One region of the Massilia sp. MP_M2 genome, then DNA from elsewhere that is predicted to be linked to it. Evidence: predicted binding sites of a transcription regulator. Region 1 holds the regulator's gene; each other region holds the start of a gene.
What was found. The regulator sigma-54, encoded in region 1, starts transcription at its own class of promoters, with help from an activator protein. The targets are predictions, from matches to a motif close to TGGCANGNAANCTGCTTT.
Positions count from the first base shown of each region.

Region 2: a site for sigma-54 is predicted at 1,439-1,456, ahead of RCH14_RS06570 (PEP-CTERM sorting domain-containing protein). Genes of this name have one in related genera too.
Region 3: a site for sigma-54 is predicted at 4,651-4,668, ahead of RCH14_RS11540 (pilin). Genes of this name have one in related genera too.

Region 1 is NZ_JBCHJF010000005.1:84,062-90,415, forward strand. Features, by position in the region: gene RCH14_RS12885 (cation:proton antiporter) at 1-76, opposite strand, end outside; gene RCH14_RS12890 (KpsF/GutQ family sugar-phosphate isomerase) at 186-1,208, shown strand; gene RCH14_RS12895 (HAD family hydrolase) at 1,208-1,744, shown strand; gene lptC (LPS export ABC transporter periplasmic protein LptC) at 1,750-2,355, shown strand; gene lptA (lipopolysaccharide transport periplasmic protein LptA) at 2,401-2,949, shown strand; gene lptB (LPS export ABC transporter ATP-binding protein) at 2,946-3,701, shown strand; gene RCH14_RS12915 (RNA polymerase factor sigma-54) at 3,716-5,203, shown strand; gene hpf (ribosome hibernation-promoting factor, HPF/YfiA family) at 5,278-5,634, shown strand; gene RCH14_RS12925 (enoyl-CoA hydratase/isomerase family protein) at 5,734-6,354, shown strand, end outside.
Region 2 is NZ_JBCHJF010000002.1:391,286-397,639, forward strand. Features, by position in the region: gene RCH14_RS06560 (amidohydrolase) at 1-13, shown strand, start outside; gene RCH14_RS06565 (branched-chain amino acid ABC transporter substrate-binding protein) at 147-1,316, shown strand; gene RCH14_RS06570 (PEP-CTERM sorting domain-containing protein) at 1,568-2,101, shown strand; gene RCH14_RS06575 (hypothetical protein) at 2,169-2,396, shown strand; gene RCH14_RS06580 (translation initiation factor Sui1) at 2,402-2,761, shown strand; gene RCH14_RS06585 (hypothetical protein) at 2,778-3,254, opposite strand; gene RCH14_RS06590 (cupin domain-containing protein) at 3,368-3,724, opposite strand; gene RCH14_RS06595 (AraC family transcriptional regulator) at 3,792-4,637, shown strand; gene RCH14_RS06600 (LysR family transcriptional regulator) at 4,608-5,567, opposite strand; gene RCH14_RS06605 (MFS transporter) at 5,709-6,354, shown strand, end outside.
Region 3 is NZ_JBCHJF010000004.1:267,093-273,446, forward strand. Features, by position in the region: gene moaC (cyclic pyranopterin monophosphate synthase MoaC) at 1-213, shown strand, start outside; gene RCH14_RS11525 (MerR family transcriptional regulator) at 259-1,191, opposite strand; gene RCH14_RS11530 (fasciclin domain-containing protein) at 1,357-1,812, shown strand; gene RCH14_RS11535 (S9 family peptidase) at 1,966-4,032, shown strand; gene RCH14_RS11540 (pilin) at 4,089-4,577, opposite strand; gene sucD (succinate--CoA ligase subunit alpha) at 4,883-5,764, opposite strand; gene sucC (ADP-forming succinate--CoA ligase subunit beta) at 5,784-6,354, opposite strand, start outside.

The DNA of each region.
Region 1 (6,354 bases):
GCAGGGTGCGAAAGGCGACCACGCCAAGGACGGCGCAGCCAAGCAGCAACAGGGTAAGTTCGAGGCCAGAATGCATGGGGTGAAGCGGGCGGTGGTTGTGGTGGCGATGCGCCGCGAGGCGTGCTTGTCATCGAATGTTACGACTGGCAAGTTTTTTGCTTTCGCAATTCGTTTATACTTCTGTAATGAGTGTAACTGATGACCAAATAATGCTGAAAAGTTTTGATGAAACCCTGGCGCAGCGCGTGCTGGAACTGGGTCGCCAGACCCTCGCCATCGAGGCCGACGCCATCGTGGCGTTGCACGCGCGCCTGGGCGACGACAGCAGCTTCGTCGACGCCGCGCAGCTGATCTACGCCGGCACCGGCCGCGTGGTGGTTTCGGGCATGGGCAAGTCGGGGCACATCGGCCGCAAGATCGCCGCCACGCTGTCGTCCACCGGTACGCCGGCGTTCTTCATGCACCCGGGCGAAGCCGCGCACGGCGACCTGGGCATGGTCACGGCGAATGACATCCTGATCGCGATTTCGAATTCGGGCGAATCGTCCGAATTGCTCGACATCCTGCCGGCCGTGAAGCGCCTGGGCGCGCGCGTGATCGCCATGACCGGCAAGCCGGCCTCGCGCCTGGCCAAACTGGCCGATGTCCACCTGAACATCGCGGTGGCGAAAGAAGCCTGCACGCTCAATCTGGCGCCGACCACCAGCACCACCGTCACGCTGGCCATGGGTGACGCGCTGGCCGTGGCGCTGCTCGACGTGCGGGGTTTTCGCGAGCAGGATTTCGCGCTGTCGCATCCGGGCGGCGCGCTGGGCCGGCGCCTTCTCACGCACGTGCGCGACGTGATGCGCACCGGCGACGCCATCCCGTCAGTGGGCATGGATGTCCCGCTGGTCAAGGCGCTGCTCGAGATCAGCCAGAAGGGCATGGGCATGACCGCCGTGGTCGACCCTGACGGCCGACCGCTGGGCGTGTTTACCGACGGCGACTTGCGCCGCGTGATCGAGCGCATGCACGATTTTTCGAACGTGCTCATTCGCGACGTCATGCACGCCAATCCGCGCAGCGTGCGGCCTGAGCAGCTGGCGGTCGACGCGGTCGCCGTGATGGAAGAATTTCGCATCAACCAGATGCTCGTGATCGATGAGGCGGGCCAGCTGGTCGGCGCGCTGCACATCCACGACCTGACCCGCGCAAAGGTGATTTGATGAACACTCCCGTATTGGCCCACATCGAGCGCGCCGCGCGCATCAAGGTCATGATCTTCGACGTCGACGGCGTGCTCACCGACGGCAGCCTGACCTACGGCCCCGATGGCGAAGTCACCAAGACCTTCAATGTGCTCGATGGCCTGGGCATCCAGATGCTGAATAAAAGCGGCGTGCAGACTGCGATCATCAGCGCGCGCCTGTCGCCGATTGTCGTGCGGCGCGCCGCCGATCTGGGCATCTCGCATGTCCACCAGGGCAATCACGACAAGCGCATCGGCTTTGCCAAGCTGCTCGAGGCTACCGGTTTTACTGCCGACCAATGCGGCTACATCGGCGACGACGTGATCGACCTGCCGCTGTTCGCGCGCGTCGGTTTTGCCGTCGCCGTGCCGTCGGGCCATCCGGACGTGCAGCACCGCGCGCATTACGTGACCAAGAACGGTGGCGGGCGCGGCGCGGTGCGCGAGATCTGCGACCTGGTCATGCGCGCGCAGGGCACCTACGACCAGGCGCTCGCGCCATATTTCGCCTGAGCGCCATGGCCACCATCGCCTCCAACAAACGCACCTCGCACCGCTGGAACCTGCTGGCGATGATCGTGATCGGCGTGTTCTTCGCCTTCGGCAGCTTTTGGCTGCTGCAGCTGATGCAGGCGACCGAGATCGATGCGCAACTGGGCGGCCCGCCCGACGAGCCGGATTACATCGTCGAGAATTTTTCGTTCGTGCGCATGACGCCGAGCGGCCAGCCGAGCTATGTGGTATCGGGCAAGCGCCTGGCCCACATTCCGTTGGGCGATGTGTCGAACGTCGAGCAGCCGCTCATGCGCGGCGTCGAACCGGGCCGCCCGCCGACGACGGTGGTGGCCAAGACTGCGCGCATCTTCCATGAAGAGCACCGCGTCGAACTGTTCGGCGACGTCGATTTGCAGCGCCCGAAGACGCCCGTCAGCGAAGCACTGCGCGTGCGCACGCAGGCCATGACCGTGTTGCCCGACGAAGAAATCGTCAAGACCGACCAGCCGATCGACATGGAGCTTGGCGCGTCCAGTCTCAAGGCCGTCGGCCTGGTCGCCAACAATGCGACCATGCAGATGCAATTGTCCGGCCGCGGCCGTATCGTCTATCCGCCACGCCAGCGCTGAAGGCCACCAGCCATGCGCGCGTACTAACCCAGGACCAGCACCATCATGAAAAAACTCTTTGCTGCCGCTTTCTTTTCACTCCTTTCCTTGACCGCCATGGCCGAAAAGGCCGACTCGCTCAAGCAGGCGGCGCTTGAATACGATAACGGCGACCTCGATGGCGTCGCGGGCGTTCGCACCTTCACCGGCAACGTGATCCTCACCCGCGGTACGCTGCTGGTCAAGGCCGAACGCGCCGTGGTCAGGGAGACGCCCGAAGGCTATATGAGCGTGACGCTCACTGCGGCCAACGGCAAGCCCGCTACGTTCCGCCAGAAGCGCGACGGCGGCCCGAATCTGTGGGTCGAGGGCCAGGCCGAACGCATCGAATACGACGAACGTTCGGAGCTGGTGCGCCTGTACTCGAACGCCGTCGTCAAGGAACTCGAAAACGACCGGATGACCAACCAGATGACCGGCCCCTTCATCTCGTACGACAACCGCAAGGAAGTCGTCGCCGTGCGCAATGACGTCAGCGGCGAGAGCAAGGTTGGCGGCGGGCGCGGCACGCTAATCCTGGCGCCCAAGCGTGCGCCGGCCGGAGGCACGCAATGACGGAGCTGAACGATCGCAGCACGCTGGTCGTCAAGGGCCTGCAGAAAAGCTATGGCAAGCGCCTGGTCGTGCGCGACGTGTCGCTCGATGTCGAATGCGGCGAGGTGGTGGGTTTGCTGGGCCCGAACGGCGCCGGCAAGACCACCTCGTTCTACATGATCGTCGGCCTGGTGCCGTCGGATGCCGGCTCGATCAGCATCAACGGCACCGACATCACCAGCCTGCCGATCCATCGCCGCGCGGTGCTGGGCCTGTCGTACCTGCCGCAAGAAGCCTCGGTGTTTCGCAAGCTGACGGTGGAAGAAAACATCCGCGCCGTGCTCGAACTGCAAAAGGTCAACGGCAAGTCGCTGACCAAAACCGAGATCAACGACCGCCTCGACAGCCTGCTGGCCGACCTGCAGATCGAGAAGCTGCGCGAGAACCCGGCGCTGTCGCTGTCGGGCGGCGAGCGACGCCGCGTGGAGATCGCGCGCGCACTGGCGACCAACCCGCGCTTCGTGCTGCTTGACGAGCCGTTCGCCGGCGTCGACCCGATCGCCGTGATCGAGATCCAGCGCATCGTGCGCTTCCTCAAGGAGCGCAAGATCGGGGTCCTGATCACCGACCACAATGTGCGCGAGACGCTCGGCATCTGCGACCGCGCCTACATCATCAATCAGGGGGCGGTGCTCGCATCCGGCCGTCCCGACGATATCATCGCCGACGAGTCGGTGCGCCGCGTGTACCTTGGTGAACATTTCCGCATGTAAGCCATGGTCAATCAATGAAACAGTCCCTTCAGCTCCGCACCTCGCAGCACCTGGCGCTCACGCCACAGCTGCAGCAATCGATCCGCTTGCTGCAGCTGTCGACGCTCGAACTGCATCAGGAGATCGAGCAGATACTGGGCGATAACCCGCTGCTCGAACGGCTCGACGATCCGCTCGATCATTCGGTGCGCTTGCTGGGCGATGGCGCCATCAACAATGCGCCGGCGCCGGGCGAGGCGCCGCCGGCGCCGGGCCAGCAGGCCGAAGGCGAGGGCAGCGCACCGGCCGAGGGCGAGGGCGCCGAAGGCGGCGCGGTCGATGGCGACCGGCCCGACACCGACTGGAACGAAGGCAGCGGCGCGTCGTCCGGCAGTAGTAGCAGCAGCGACGACGAAGACGGCCGCCCGCAGCTGGAGGCATGCGCGATCACGCTACGCGAACACCTGATGGAACAGGTGCGCGAAACGCTGCTCTCAACCCGCGACCGCGCGCTGGCCGAACTGGTGATCGACGCGCTGGACGACAACGGCTATCTGGACGAGCCGCTCGACGAGATCCACGCACGCCTGCCGGAAGAACTCGAGGTCGACCTGGACGAACTGCGCTGCGCGCTGGCGATGGTGCAGAGCATGGACCCGGTGGGCGTGGGCGCGCGCAGCGCATCCGAATGCCTGGCGCTGCAGATCCGGCGCATGCCGGGCGTGCCGATGGTCACGCGCCGCATGGCCCTGAAGATCGTCGAAGGGTACCTGACCTGGTTCGCGCAGCGCGAATACAGCAAGCTGAAAAAAGCACTCGATTGCGATGATGAAGATCTGCGCGAAGTGCAGGCCGTGGTCCGCCAGTGCAACCCGCACCCGGGCGCCGCGTTCGCGTCGAACGTGTCAGATTACGTGGTGCCGGACGTGATGGTGCGGCGCGCCAAGAATGGCTGGGCGGTCACGCTGAACCCGGACGTGATGCCGCGCCTGCGCGTCAACAGCCTGTACGCCACGATGCTCAAGCAGGGCCGCAGCGAGAGCCAGATGGGCGCGCAGATGCAAGAGGCGAAGTGGCTCATCAAGAATATGCGCCAGCGTTTTGACACGATCCTGCGTGTGGCCGAGGCCATTGTCGAGCGCCAGCGCAACTTTTTCAGCCACGGCGCGGTTGCCATGCGGCCCCTTGTTTTGCGCGAGATAGCTGATACACTAGGTCTGCACGAGAGCACGATTTCTCGTGTCACAACGCAGAAATACATGCTGACCCCGCACGGCATGTTCGAGTTGAAGTATTTCTTCGGTAGCCACGTTGCCACCGAGGCGGGAGGCGAAGCATCCTCAACGGCAATCCGTGCGCTCATCGCACAATTGACAGGAGCAGAAGACCCTAAGAATCCATTATCCGACAGCAAGATCGCGGAAATGCTCGGGGAACAAGGCATGGTCATTGCGCGCAGGACGGTCGCAAAATACCGTGAAGCGCTCAAGATCCCCCCCGTCAGTCTCCGCAAAGCCTTGTAACAACGCCGCTCATACAGCCTGTGCCTTCAGCTCCTGTATGGTGCAAGCGACGTGACATCTTCAAAGGAGTGTGTATGAACCTCACCATCAGTGGTCACCATCTCGAAGTAACCCCTGCCATCCGTGAATACGTTCAGAATAAGCTGGAACGCATTATTCGCCATTTCGATCAAGTCATAGATACCCACGTCTTCCTGGCCGTCGATAACCTCACCGAAAAAGAAAAAAGGCAAAAAGCTGAAATCAATGTCCAGGTGTCGGGCAAGACCCTGCACGTGGCGAGCGTCGCGCAAGACCTGTATGCCGCGATCGACATGTTGATGGATAAACTGGATCGACAAATCCTGAAGCACAAGCAGATGCTGAAAGACCATAACCGCACAGCGATCAAACGCCTGGACGTCGACGAAGCAGACGTCGCTGCCGCCTGATTCAAGCGCAGGTCACCATCGCCAGGGGCGTCTTTCAGAGACGCCCTTTTTGCATCCCGCTGCCGGTAAAATACGTGTTTCCTCCCGATGGATCACGCCATGTCCGAACACGTCCTGACCCGCATTGCCAACCGCACCGGCATCATCACCCTCGACCGGCCAAAGGCGCTCAATTCGCTGTCGCTGGACATGGTGCGCGCGCTGACCGCGATCCTGCTCGACTGGCAGCTTGACGCCGCCGTCGATGCGGTGGTGATCACCAGCAGCAGCGAAAAAGCACTGTGCGCGGGCGGTGATATCCGCTTCTTCCACGAGGTCGGCAACGCCTCGCCGCAAGATGGCAGCGCACTGCTCGAAGATTTTTTCACCGAAGAATACGCACTGAATCACCTGATCCATTTTTATCCAAAACCGTATATCGCACTGATGGACGGCGTGGTCATGGGCGGCGGCATGGGCATCGCGCAGGGCGGGCCCGATTGCGCCCTGCGCATCGTGACCGAGCGCACGAAGATGGCAATGCCCGAGGTGAATATCGGCCTGTTCCCCGATGTCGGCGGCAGCCATTTTCTGTCGCATGCGCCGGGGCAGTTGGGGATGTTCCTGGGCTTGACCGGCTTGACGATCGGCGCGGCCGATGCGCTGTACGTAGGCCTGGCCGACGTGTTCGTACCTGGCGCTGATTTGGCGGCCTTGCAGGCGCTGATCGAGGCGACGCCG
Region 2 (6,354 bases), on a different contig from region 1:
GCCGCAGCGTTAGGCGCACCGGTACAAGGCCCGCTGCAGGTCCGGTTGCCGACACTGTCGCCGGGCCTTGTGTAAGTGCACGATTGCTTTTCGGTCATAAAGCGGGCTGACGGTACAATCGGACGTCCGTTCCTGAAAGGCCCGCCATGCATGTTCTTGTCTTCGCTGCTGCGTCCTCCCTCGTCTTTGCCGCAGTGACGCTCGCCCAGGCCCAGGCCCAGGCCCAGCCTGCAGGCAAGGTCGTGCAAGTCAGAATCGGTACGGTCTCTCCGCTGTCCGGCCCCAGCGCCCATGCGGGCAAGGACATCGAAAACGGTGCCCGCATGGCGATCGATGAACTCAACACGAAGGGTATCGTGCTGGGCGGCAGCAAGGTGCAATGGGTCTTGCAACCCGAGGACGACGCCGCCGATCCAAGGACCGGCACGACGGTCGCGCAAAAGCTGGTCGATGCGAAAGTGGCTGCCGTCGTGGGTCACCTGAATTCGGGTACGACAGTGCCGGCCTCTAAAATATACGCCAACGCCGGCATTCCGCAGATTTCGCCGGCAGCCACGACGCCCGTCTACACCAACCAGGGTTTCAAGACGGCGTTTCGCGTCGTCGCCAACGACAACCTGATCGGCCGCACGCTGGCCACGTATACGATCGGCACGCTGAAAGCCAAAAAGATTGCCGTGATCGACGACCGCACCGCCTTCGGCCAGGGGCTCGCCGACGAATTCGTCAAGGGCGTCAAGAAGGCAGGGGCGGGTGCGAGTGTTGTCAGCCGCCAGTTCACCAACGACAAGGCAACCGATTTCAACGCCATCCTGACCCAGATCCGCGCACGCGATCCGGACGTGATTTTTTATGGCGGCATGGACGCGGTGGCCGGCCCGATGCTCAGACAGATGAAGGCGCTCGGGCTGCGTGCCAAGCTCATCTCGGGGGACGGCGTCTGCTCGGAAAAAATGCCGCAGCTGGCCGGCGATGCGCTGGTCGATGACAAGGTGTACTGCGTCGTGGCGGGTGGTGTTGGCGCTGCGCAGGAAGCGGGCCTGAATGCATTCACAAAACGTTACCAGCAGCGCTACAAGATTCCGCTGCAGACGTATGCTCCCTATGCCTATGATGGGGTGATGGTGTTTGCGAAAGCGATGCAGACCGCAAACTCGAGCGATCCAGCAAGATTCCTGCCCGCGTTGGCCGCCGTCAGGCACGAGGGCGTTACTGGCAGCATCGCCTTCGATCAGAAAGGCGATTTGCGCGACGCGGCGATGACGATCTATACCTTCCGCAAAGGACAGAAAGCCAAGTTGGCCGTGCTGCGCTGACGTGCCGAGCTCAACCAGAACTAGGCCGTTCCGGAGTTGCCACAAGGGTGGATCTGTCAGGATTCTTTACAGTTAGTATTTTTGAAAATGTAAATACGATAGGAATCAAGCGCCTGGAATAACGGTACGGTAATTGCTTTGTGGCGTGTGCTCGATCAAGTTTCTCTTTGACACAACGCAAGCTTTTTACAGGACCTGCCATGCTTATCTCTTGCCCTTCTACTCTGGTACGCCATGTAACCAATGCCGCCATGCTCGCGATCGGCCTTTTCGGCGCGACGCTGGCGCAAGCCGGCACGCTCACGTTCACCGACACGACGGTGGGTGGCCCAACATGGAACCGTCCGCTTACTACCACCACGCTCAGTGCGGTAGGTACGAACGTCTCCTACGACGTCAACCGCATCCGGGTCGACCAGACCGGCAACTACACATTCTTCAGTCAAAGCCTGGTGCCAGCCGGCTGGGACAACTATCTCGTGCTGTACGCCAATGGATTCAGTGCGGCTTCACCCTTGGCGAACCTGATCGTGCTGAATGACGATTTCACCACCGGCAGCTTCGGCCAGGCTGGATTCACGATTGCCTTGTCCGCCGGGATCGATTACTTTCTGGTCGAAACCGGATTCGGCAATGCCGACGCCGGCAGTTACAGCACGGTCATCACGGGCCTGAACGGCGGGACGGCAGCACTTGCCAACGTGACCGATGTGCCGGAACCGGCCACGATGCTTCTCCTTGGTCTTGGCATGGCCGGGCTCATGGCCGCCCGTCGCCGCACCTAGCGTTCTTGTCGGCTGACCTGGCGCCGATGGTACGATGCTGCTTTCGTTCAGAAGTCCAGAGGAAGCAATGACCATATTCGCCATGTCCGTCTTCGATGCAACCGTGATCTACGACGGCAAGGAACTCTTCAAGGGCCAGGGCGCCGCCAGCGGGTGGGCCGAAAAGCTTGCGAAGGAAATCGAGAGCCGCGTCACCGTCGAAAAGATCGGCACCGGCTGGGCTCTGGTCGGCCGGGTCGACGGCGTCGATTGCCGTTGGGGCATCATGGGGCAGCGCCTCAAACGGCTGGACTGACCAGAATGCGCAGTTCGAACAACGGTCTCGTCTACTCCACGGAAACGGGCCGCATGTGCCCGACCTGCCGCCAGCCTGTGGCGCAGTGCACGTGCAAGACGCTCGCCAATGCCGCACCGGTTGGCGATGGCAATGTGCGCGTGTCGCTGCAGAGCAAGGGGCGGGGTGGCAAGAGCGTCACGCTCGTCAAGGGCGTGGCGCTCGACCCGATGGCGCTGGCCGTGCTTGGCAAACAATTGCGCACCGCCTGCGGCGCGGGTGGCACGGTCAAGGACGGTGTGATCGAAGTGCAGGGCGACCATTGCGACACGGTTCTGCAGGCGTTGGCCAAACTCGGGCAGCGGGCAAAGCGCTCCGGCGGTTGACGCCGGCCCGGCTGCATCAATCATTGCGTGCGGCGCGCGTTGCCAGCGCCACGACGGCAACGCCTGCCGCGACGATCAGCGCATCTTCGATCAGGCCGCTGCGAGTCTGGCCGATCCTGGCGATCGCCTGCTTGCGGGCAGCCAGCGTGGCATAGGCCAGCGGTACCGCAGTTGCGACCGCGACCGCAGCGCCTGCCTTTTCACGACCTTCAGGCGCCAGCGCCGCGCCGGCAATACCGGCGCTCGCAATGCGCGCCAGCAGGCCCAGGAACACGGTGCGGTCCGGCGCCGACTTCATCTTGTCACCGTACAGTTCACCGGCGCCCATGGCCAGTGCGCCGTACTTGAACAGCGGGCGATCCAGCAGGACGAGGTTGCCCGACGTGTGACGCCCGGCCAGGCGTGCGGCGGCAAGGGTGGCCATCGGTGTCATCGAGCGGGCGCTGGCGACGGCGCCAATCAGGGCGGAAGAGAGCAGGCTGGTAGATTTCATGTTTAGTCCTAAGCAAATGATGTTGTGCAATACGCTGTTGAACCGAATACAGGATTGATTCAGTTGCCTTATTTTTAACACAAAATCGAAATCCGGCCTGTTCTGTAAGGACGTTAGATCACGCGGCGCGGGGCCGCCGTGGCCGGGTTTCCGCTGTTGGGCGTGCCAGTGCGCTCGATCAGCATGATGTGCGCTTCGAGGGGTGCGCGGGGCCGGTGCCGCACGCCTTGCGGCACGACATACAGCTGGCCGGGTCCCAGCGTCACGGTCTTGCCGTCGTCGAGGTCGATCTCCAGACTGCCAGCGAGCACCAGGAAAAAATCGTCTGAATCGTCGTGCACATGCCAGTGGTATTCGCCACGCAGCTTGGCGACCATGACGTCGTGGCCGTTGAACAGGCTGACCGTGCGCGGTTGCCAGGCTTCGCTGAAAGTGGCCAGTTTGCCGGCCAGGTCGATTGCTGCGTTCATGCGTTCTCCGTGAATGAAAACGTCATCGTGCGCCTGCGGGTGGCCAGCGGTCTTGTACAATTGTTGCATGCATACCGCACCCGCCCGGCCAGTCAACGACGCCACCTTTTCGGCGCTGGCCGGCGGCGTCACGCTGATGCAGGCAAACTTCACCGATCACGCGTTCGAGCGCCACAGCCACGATGGTTTCGCGATCGGCATGACCACCGCCGGGGTGCAGCGCTTTCGCTGCAAGGGCGCGCAGTACGACAGCCAGGTGGGCGACTTCGTCCTGTTCAATCCGGATGAAGACCATGATGGCAGCGCCGGCACGGCCGACGGGTTCCGCTATGCGATCTGGTATGTGCCGGACGCGTTCGTCGCGAGCTGCGTCGCGCCCGAGGGCGAGCGCGCCGACGGCCGGTATTTCACCCGGCCATGCGTGACCGACCACCGGATGGCTGCGGCATTTGCGCGGCTCTCCGGCAACCTGCTGGCAACCCCGGCCGAGTCGCTGCGGGCGGAAACGATGCTGCGTGCGTTTCTGGCATCAATGCTGGCGCGCCATGGCGATCGCCCCGGCGTGCCCGCTCCCCGTGCCGGCGCATTCGCCGCCGAGGCGCGCATGGCGCAGGTCAGGGACTATATCCGCACGTACTTTCAGCGCGACATGACGGTGGCCGACCTGGCCGTCGTGGCCGGCATGTCGCGCACGCACCTCACGCGCGCGTTCAGCGCGGCGTACCACACGCCGCCGCACGTGTACCTCAATTCGGTGCGCGTCGCGCATGCCTGCACGCTGATCCGGGGCGGGATGCCGCTCGCGGCGGTGGCGCTGGCATGCGGCTTTGCCGACCAGAGTCACCTGACGCGGCGCTTCAAGGGCTGTGTCGGCGTGACCCCGTCAGGCTGGCGTGACAGATTGCGCCGCTAGCGCGCCCGCCGCGTCAGCCGCCGGCCGGATGGTCAGCGTCTGCGCGAAGTGCGCGATCAAGGCTGTTACCTTGGGCGCATGCTGGCGGCTGCGCTGCCACACCAGATACAGCGGCAGGCCGGCCGTGGCCAGCGCTGGCAGGATTTTCACGAGGCTGCCGTCGCGCAGCTGCTGCTCGACGAGCCAGGTTGCCAATTGCGCGATTCCCAACCCCATTTCCACTGCCGTGACCTGCGCCTCGGCCTGCCCCAGCACGATGCGGCCGTTCACGTGCTGGCGCGCCAGCGGCAGCGCGCCGTCCTTGATCAGCCATGGACTCGTGCTGCCGTCCGCGCGGCCGTACAGCACGGCGTCGTGCTGTAGTAATGCGTCCAGCGTGGCCGGTGCGCCGTGCCGCGCCACATAGGCAGGCGACGCGCAGAAGACGAGTTCTTCGTCACCCAGATGCTGGTAGCACAGCGCCGCCGGCCAGGTGTCCGAGCCGCCGATGCGCACGACCACGTCCAGCCCATCCTCGACCGGATCGACGAAGCGGTCGGTGAACGATGCGTGCGGCTGTACCTGCGGATACAACTCGGCAAACGCCAGCAGCGACCGCACCGCGTGCATCCGGCCGAACGTGGCCGGCATGTCCACGCGCAAGCGGCCAGACGGCGCGATATGGTCGTGCGCCAGCAGGCGCTCGGCCGCTTCGAGCTCGTCCAGCACACGCACGCAGACCTTGTAGAACACGTTGCCGGCATCGGTCATCTCGAGCTTGCGCGTCGTGCGGTCGAACAGCGGGCGTTTCAATCGCCCTTCGAGCCGTGCGATGGCCTTGCCAACCGCCGAGTTGGTCAGGTTGAGTCGCTCGGCGGCTGCCGTAAAACTGCCAGCGTCGGCCACGGCAACGAAGGTTTCGAGCCCTTTCAGGCGTTCTGCGGGTGTCATTGGCTAGATCCTGGAAATTTATTCCACCTAATGCAGGAATTCTTATCCAACACGGGAATTTTTATCTTTTATATCATGACAGTCAACTATTTACTGGAGTTTCACGCAATGCCCAATCCATCTACTACGACTGTCGATACGATGACGGACAAGCCGCAGGCCACAGGCGGCGCGCTGTCCATCGCGATTCTTGCCATCGCCGCGTTCGTCATCGTGACCACCGAATTTTTGATTGTCGGCCTGTTGCCGGCACTGGCGCGCGACCTGTCCATCACGGTGGCCACGGCCGGCCAGCTGGTGACGCTGTTTGCCGTGGTCGTCATGGTGTGCGGCCCATTCCTGACGGCGTGGCTGGCCAACGTCGACCGCAAGAAACTGTTCGTCGCGGTGCTGGTGCTGTTTGCAGCGACCAATGCGCTGGCGGCTGTTGCGCAGAATATCTGGGTGCTGGCGCTGGCGCGCTTATTGCCGGCGCTGGCGTTGCCGGTGTTCTGGGGCACCGCGAGCGACACCGCGGCGCAGATCGCCGGGCCGGAAAAAGCCGGTCGCGCCGTCTCGACCGTCTATCTCGGCATTTCAGCCGCGATGCTGTTTGGTATCCCGCTCGGGACGCTGGCGGCCGATGCGATCGGCTGGCGCGGCGCCTTCGCGCTGCTCGCTGCACTGTCGCTCTTGATCGCCGTGCTGATGTTCTTCAGCATGCCGACGGTGCGCGCGTCGCAGCCGGTCGCCATGCGTGAACAGGCCAAGATCCTGAAAAGCCCGTTCTTCATGGCCAACGTGGCCC
Region 3 (6,354 bases), on a different contig from region 1:
GCCGCCACCAATAGCGTGCATTGCCGGGCGCAGGTGGAAACCATCGGTAAGACCGGCGTCGAGATGGAAGCACTCACGGCGGTGCAGGTGGGCCTGCTGACCGTGTATGACATGTGCAAGGCGGTCGACCGCGGGATGGTCATGACCAATATCCGGGTCATGGAAAAGCATGGCGGCAAGAGTGGGGACTGGACCGCCGCCATCGACGCTTGACGGGCGCGGCAGCCTTTTACGCCTTTCCCCGCGCTCTGACCTGATTCAGCCAAAGCCTTTCGGCAACGGCAACCCTTCGGTGATGGCCAGATGTTCCATCGCATCTTCCATCACGACGCGTGCCCGCCCTGCCGCCATCTTCAGCCGCGCATGCAATATCTCGTCGTCCGGATTGCGGTGGGCGCACTGGTCGCTGTAGCGCTCGAAGCTGGAAATCATCATCAGGATCTCGGACAAGTGGCGCGGGCATTCGCAGTTGAGGCGATTGGCGGCCGCCGCCATGATGGTGCTCAGCGACTCTTCGTCGAAGCGGGGCGGAGCCACAGGGGGCAGCGGCTGCTCCTGCAGCGGTGGCCGGTGGCCGGTCAGGGCCGACTGGCACAACAACGCGAGTTCGGACAAGTCAGCCGGGATGCGCGCCACCAGGCAGCCTTGCGCGCGCAACGCACGAATCGTCGCGCTGGAACAAAAGCGGTACAACACCACGACAGCCGCGACGCCGCTGGCCTCGCGCGCGGCGGCAATCGGCGCGATGCCGGTATCGTCAAGTTCGGACTGCTCGATCACCAGCACGTCGGCCCCGACGTCGCGCGGCAACGCCAGCGCCTGCACGAGGGTGCCGCAATGACCGCGCACGTCCAGACCCAGCGTCGTTTGCCCGGTGGCAGCGATACGCCGCGACAGCATGGCGCCGACCAGCAGCACGCGCGCTGGCGACGTGGCAATGGCCCTCGCCTGCCCATCCAGGCCCAGCATCGATTGCAGCTGCTCACGGTTCAGGCCGGCCAGCACGCCGATCGAATGCCCTTGATCGACCAGTTGCTTGAGCAGGCCCAGGCGCGCGACCTGCTCGGCCGAATACAGGCGCTGGCCGCGCTCCGAGCGTTGCGCATCCGACAGACTGTAGCGACGCTCCCACACCCGAAGCGTTTCTACCGGCAATCCGGCCAGGCGGGCAGCAGCGCCGGTCCGGTACATGATCGGTTCATGGTGTGATCTTAGCGAGTTTTCCATAATTTCGTCCCTTGATTGAACCTTTATTATGCTACAGAAACGGTGCACACGTTCGACAAGACAAAAAAAAAGGATTACATTAGAATCAATGCGGTTCATATCGAACTGCAAAAACTACATGGAGTCACGATGAAAAAATTTCTGATCGCACTGCCACTCGCCCTCGCCTTCGGCGCCGCCAACGCAGCAGATATCGTTGATACCGCCAAATCGGCTGGCACGTTCAACACGCTGGTCACGGCTGTCCAGGCTGCCGGCCTGACCGACACCCTCAAGGGTCCGGGTCCGTTCACCGTGTTCGCACCGACCGATGCGGCATTTGCCAAGATTCCAAAAGCCAAGCTCGACGCACTGCTGAAAGACAAGGCTGCGCTGACCAAGGTGCTGACCTATCACGTGGTGCCAGGCACCGTGAAGGCAGCCGATGTCAAGCCAGGCGACGTCAAGACCGTTGAAGGCAGCGCCTTCAAAGTCAAGGTCGCCGGCGGCAAAGTCATGGTCGACAAGGCTACCGTCACCAAGACCGACATCATGGCCGACAATGGCGTGATCCACGTCATCGACACGGTCATCATGCCAAAATAATAAAAACTTCCCGTACGCCAGGGAACGTTGAGACGCCCCCGCACCCGGCATTGCCGGTGGCGGGGGCGTTGTCGTATGGGCTGGCCCGGCGCGCATGGTACATTCCCGGCTCGCCTGCGGCACCCGGCCGCGGGACTGATCGACGAGGATGGCATGAAATTTCGTTTGATGACGGTGGCAGCGGCGACCTTGGCCGCCACCACCGCAATGGCTGCGCCGCGCGGCTTCACCGTAGAAGACCTGGTCAATATGGAGCGGGTCGGCAGCCCGGCCGTATCGCCCGACGCCACGCGCGTGATTTACACGGTGCGCAGCACCGACATGGAAAAGAACCGCGGCAACACCCAACTCTGGATGATCGACCTGCGCGCCGCCAAGCCGACGCCGCAGCGCCTGACCGACCATGCGTCGAGCAGCGCCGATCCGGAATGGTCGCCATCGGGCGACGCCGTGTATTTCCTGTCGGCGCGCTCGGGCTCGTCGCAGGTATGGCGTCAGCCGGTGGCCGGCGGCGCGCCCGTCAAGGTCACCGACCTGCCGCTGGACGTCGACAACTTCCGCGTCGCGCCCACGGGCGACCGCCTGGCGTTCAGCCTGGCAGTGTTCCGCGACTGCGCCGACCTGGCCTGCACCAAGGCCCGGCTCGATGCAAAGGACAAGGAAAAAGCCACCGGCAAGGTCTATGACCGCCTGTTCGCGCGCCACTGGGATACCTGGAGCGACCACCGCAATGCGGTGCTGTTCTCGGCGCCGATCGGCGCAGCAGGCGCGATCACCGGCGAGCCGGTCAGCCTGTCGGGTTCCCTAGACGGCGACGTGCCCTCGAAGCCCTTTGGCGACCGCGAAGAATACCGCTTCAGCCCGGACGGCAAGACGGTCGTGTTCTCGGCCCGCATCGCCGGCAAGACCGAAGCCTGGTCGACCAACTTCGACCTGTACAGCGTGCCTTCTGCCGGCGGCGCCGCGCCGCGCAACCTGACGGCGGACAATCTGGCCTGGGATACCAAGGGCACGTTCTCGCCCGATGGCCGCACATTGGCTTACCTGGCGATGGCGCGCCCCGGCTTCGAGGCCGACCGCTACCAGATCATGCTGATGGATGTGGCGAGCGGCGCCAAGCGCCCGCTGGCAGCAAACTGGGACCGCTCGGCCGGCAGCCTGGTCTGGCGCGCCGATGGCAAGGCGCTCATCGTCGATGCGGAAGACATCGGCCAGCATCGCCTGTTCTCCATCGACGTGGCCGGTGGCAAGGTCACGCCGCTGACCGATACCGGCGCTGTGGGCGCGTTCGATCTGCGCCGCGATACGCTGGTCTATACCCATGCGAACCTGTCAGCAGGTGCGCAATTGTTTTCGATGAAGCTGGGCGCCAAGCCAAAGCAGCTGACCACGTTGAACACCGAGCGCTTGAAAGATGTGCGCTGGGGCGACGCCGAGCAGTTCTCGTTTGCCGGCGCCAATGGCGACACCGTGTACGGTTACGTGATGAAACCGTGGAATGCGCAGCCGGGCCAGAAATACCCGGTCGCATTCATCGTCCACGGCGGGCCACAAGGCAGCTTCGGCAACGGCTGGAGCTACCGCTGGAATCCGCAGACCTATGCCGGTGCGGGTTACGCCGCCGTGTTCATCGACTTCCACGGTTCGACCGGCTACGGCCAGAAGTTCACCGATTCGATCAGCAACGACTGGGGCGGCAAGCCGCTGGTCGACCTGCAAAAGGGCTACGACGCAGCACTGAAGAAGTTCCCGTGGCTGGATCGCTCACGCGACTGCGCACTGGGTGCATCGTACGGCGGCTACATGATGAACTGGATCGCCGGTAATTGGTCGGATGAGTTCAAGTGCATCGTCAATCACGACGGCGTGTTCGACACGCGCGGCATGGCGTACTCGACCGAGGAGCAGTGGTTCACGGATTGGGAAAATGGCGGGCCGTACTACAAGGTGCCGGAGAACCATGAGCGCTTCAATCCGGTTCATCACGTAACCAAGTGGAAGACGCCGATGCTGGTGATCCAGGGCGATCTGGACTTCCGGATTCCGACGGCGCAGGCACTGGGCACGTTCACGGCGCTGCAGCGTCAAGGGGTCGAGAGCAAGTTGCTCGTGTTCCCGGATGAGAATCACTGGGTGCTCAAGCCAGCCAATTCGGTGCAGTGGCATCACACGGTGAATGGGTGGTTGGATCGGTTTTTGAAAGCGCAGCCAGCGAAGTGATCCTGGAATAGGAAAAGCCCGCTGGGAAGCGGGCTTTTTTGGCTTACTGGGGGAAATTAATCGGCTGCTGCAGCAGCAGGTGGATTATTTTTCTGGATTTCCGCGAGAGCCACAGCGTTGGTCACGGTAGTGGTATTGGTCCAGGTCACAGCCGATTCGCCCGTTTCATCTGGTGTCATGGTGATGATCAGACCATCGACGCCGGTGCCGATGCCGGTACCCAGCGTGACCGCCACTGCGCCATCAGTCACTGCAACGCTGGCGATTTCTTTGGTTGCCTTGAAGTCGGTAGCTGCTGGGATGCCTGGCTTGCCGTTATCGCATTCACTCTTGACGCCGCCGTTTTCCTGGATGCAGACACCGACCGAAGTCTTGAGCGAAGCGACCGAGCCCAGCACTGCAGCGATCTTCGACTTGATGGTGTAGTTGCTGTACTGTGGAATTGCAACAGCCGCCAGAATACCGATAATTGCCACGACGATCATCAGTTCGATCAGGGTGAAGCCGCCTTCGGCTTTTTTGCTTGGCATTTGCTTGAAGTTCATTTTAAATCTCCAGGTGGGTATTTCAAAAAAGTGGACCTACGTATCTTGTGCTGCTCACTGCTACGCTTTCTTATATGCAAGCGCTGTGCCAGCCCAAAAATGGCGTAAAACGGTCGATTTTATGAACAACAAGCCAACAAACGCCTGTCCCAGCACAAAAAACGGCACCCTGGATGACAAAATTTGTCAGTGCCTTACGGCAATTTTTGTCACATGCGATCGATATCAACAAAAAGCGGCGCACTAAATAAAAAACGGGAAGCTCGCGCTCCCCGTTTTATCTTTCGATCAACAGATCGTCAGGATTACAGCATGGCCTTCAGCAGACGCGCCATTTCCGACGGGTTCTTGGTGACGGTGATGCCGCAGGCTTCCATGATTTCCAGCTTGGCTTGCGCGGTGTCCGCACCGCCCGAGATCAGCGCGCCGGCGTGGCCCATGCGCTTGCCTGGTGGCGCGGTGACGCCAGCGATGAAGCCGACGACTGGCTTCTTCATGTTGTCCTTGATCCAGTAAGCCGCGTTGGCTTCGTCCGGACCACCGATTTCGCCGATCATGATGACCGCGTCGGTATCAGGATCGTCGTTGAACATCTGCATGATGTCGATGTGCTTCAGACCGTTGATCGGATCGCCGCCGATGCCGACTGCCGACGACTGGCCCAGGCCCAGTGCGGTCAGCTGTGCAACTGCTTCATAGGTCAGGGTGCCCGAGCGCGAGACGACGCCGATGCGGCCCTTGCGGTGGATGTGACCTGGCATGATGCCGATCTTGATTTCGTCAGGGGTGATCAGGCCTGGGCAGTTAGGGCCCAGCAGCAGGGTCTTCGAACCCGACTTGGCCATACGGTCCTTGATTTCCATCATGTCACGGACTGGAATGCCTTCGGTGATGCAAATTGCCAGGTCCAGCTCGGCTTCGACGGCTTCCCAGATTGCAGCGGCTGCGCCTGCTGGCGGGACATAGATCACCGACACGTTGGCGCCGGTTTCTTTTTTCGCTTCAGCAACGGTTGCGAAAATCGGGATGCCTTCGAAATCTTCGCCGGCTTTCTTCGGGTTCACGCCAGCAACGAATGCTTCCTTGCCGTTTGCGTACTCGCGGCACATGCGGGTGTGGAACTGGCCGGTCTTGCCGGTGATGCCCTGGGTGACTACTTTGGTATCTTTGTTGATCAGAATCGACATTTTTTTATTTCCTTAGCAATTAGGCTTGACCGGCAGCGGCGGCGACGACCGACTTCGCTGCGTCTTCCATCGTGTCTGCGGCGATGATTGGCAGGCCCGATTCGGCCAGCATCTTCTTGCCCAGGTCTTCGTTGGTGCCCTTCATGCGCACGACCAGCGGCACTTGCAGCGACACGGCTTTCGATGCAGCGATCACGCCTTCGGCGATGACGTCGCAACGCATGATGCCGCCGAAGATGTTGACCAGGATGGCTTTCAGGTCAGGGTTCTTCAGCATGATCTTGAACGCTTCGGTCACTTTCTCGGCCGTGGCGCCACCGCCGACGTCGAGGAAGTTGGCTGGCTCGCCGCCGAACAGCTTGATGGTGTCCATGGTGGCCATGGCCAGGCCGGCGCCGTTGACCAGGCAGCCGATGTTGCCGTCGAGCGAGATGTAGGCCAGATCGAATTTCGATGCTTCGACTTCCGCTGGATCTTCTTCGTCCAGATCGCGGTAAGCGACGATTTCAGGACGGCGATACAGTGCGTTCGCGTCGAAGTTGAATTTGGCGTCCAGGGCGATGATCTTGCCACTGCCGGTGACGATCAGC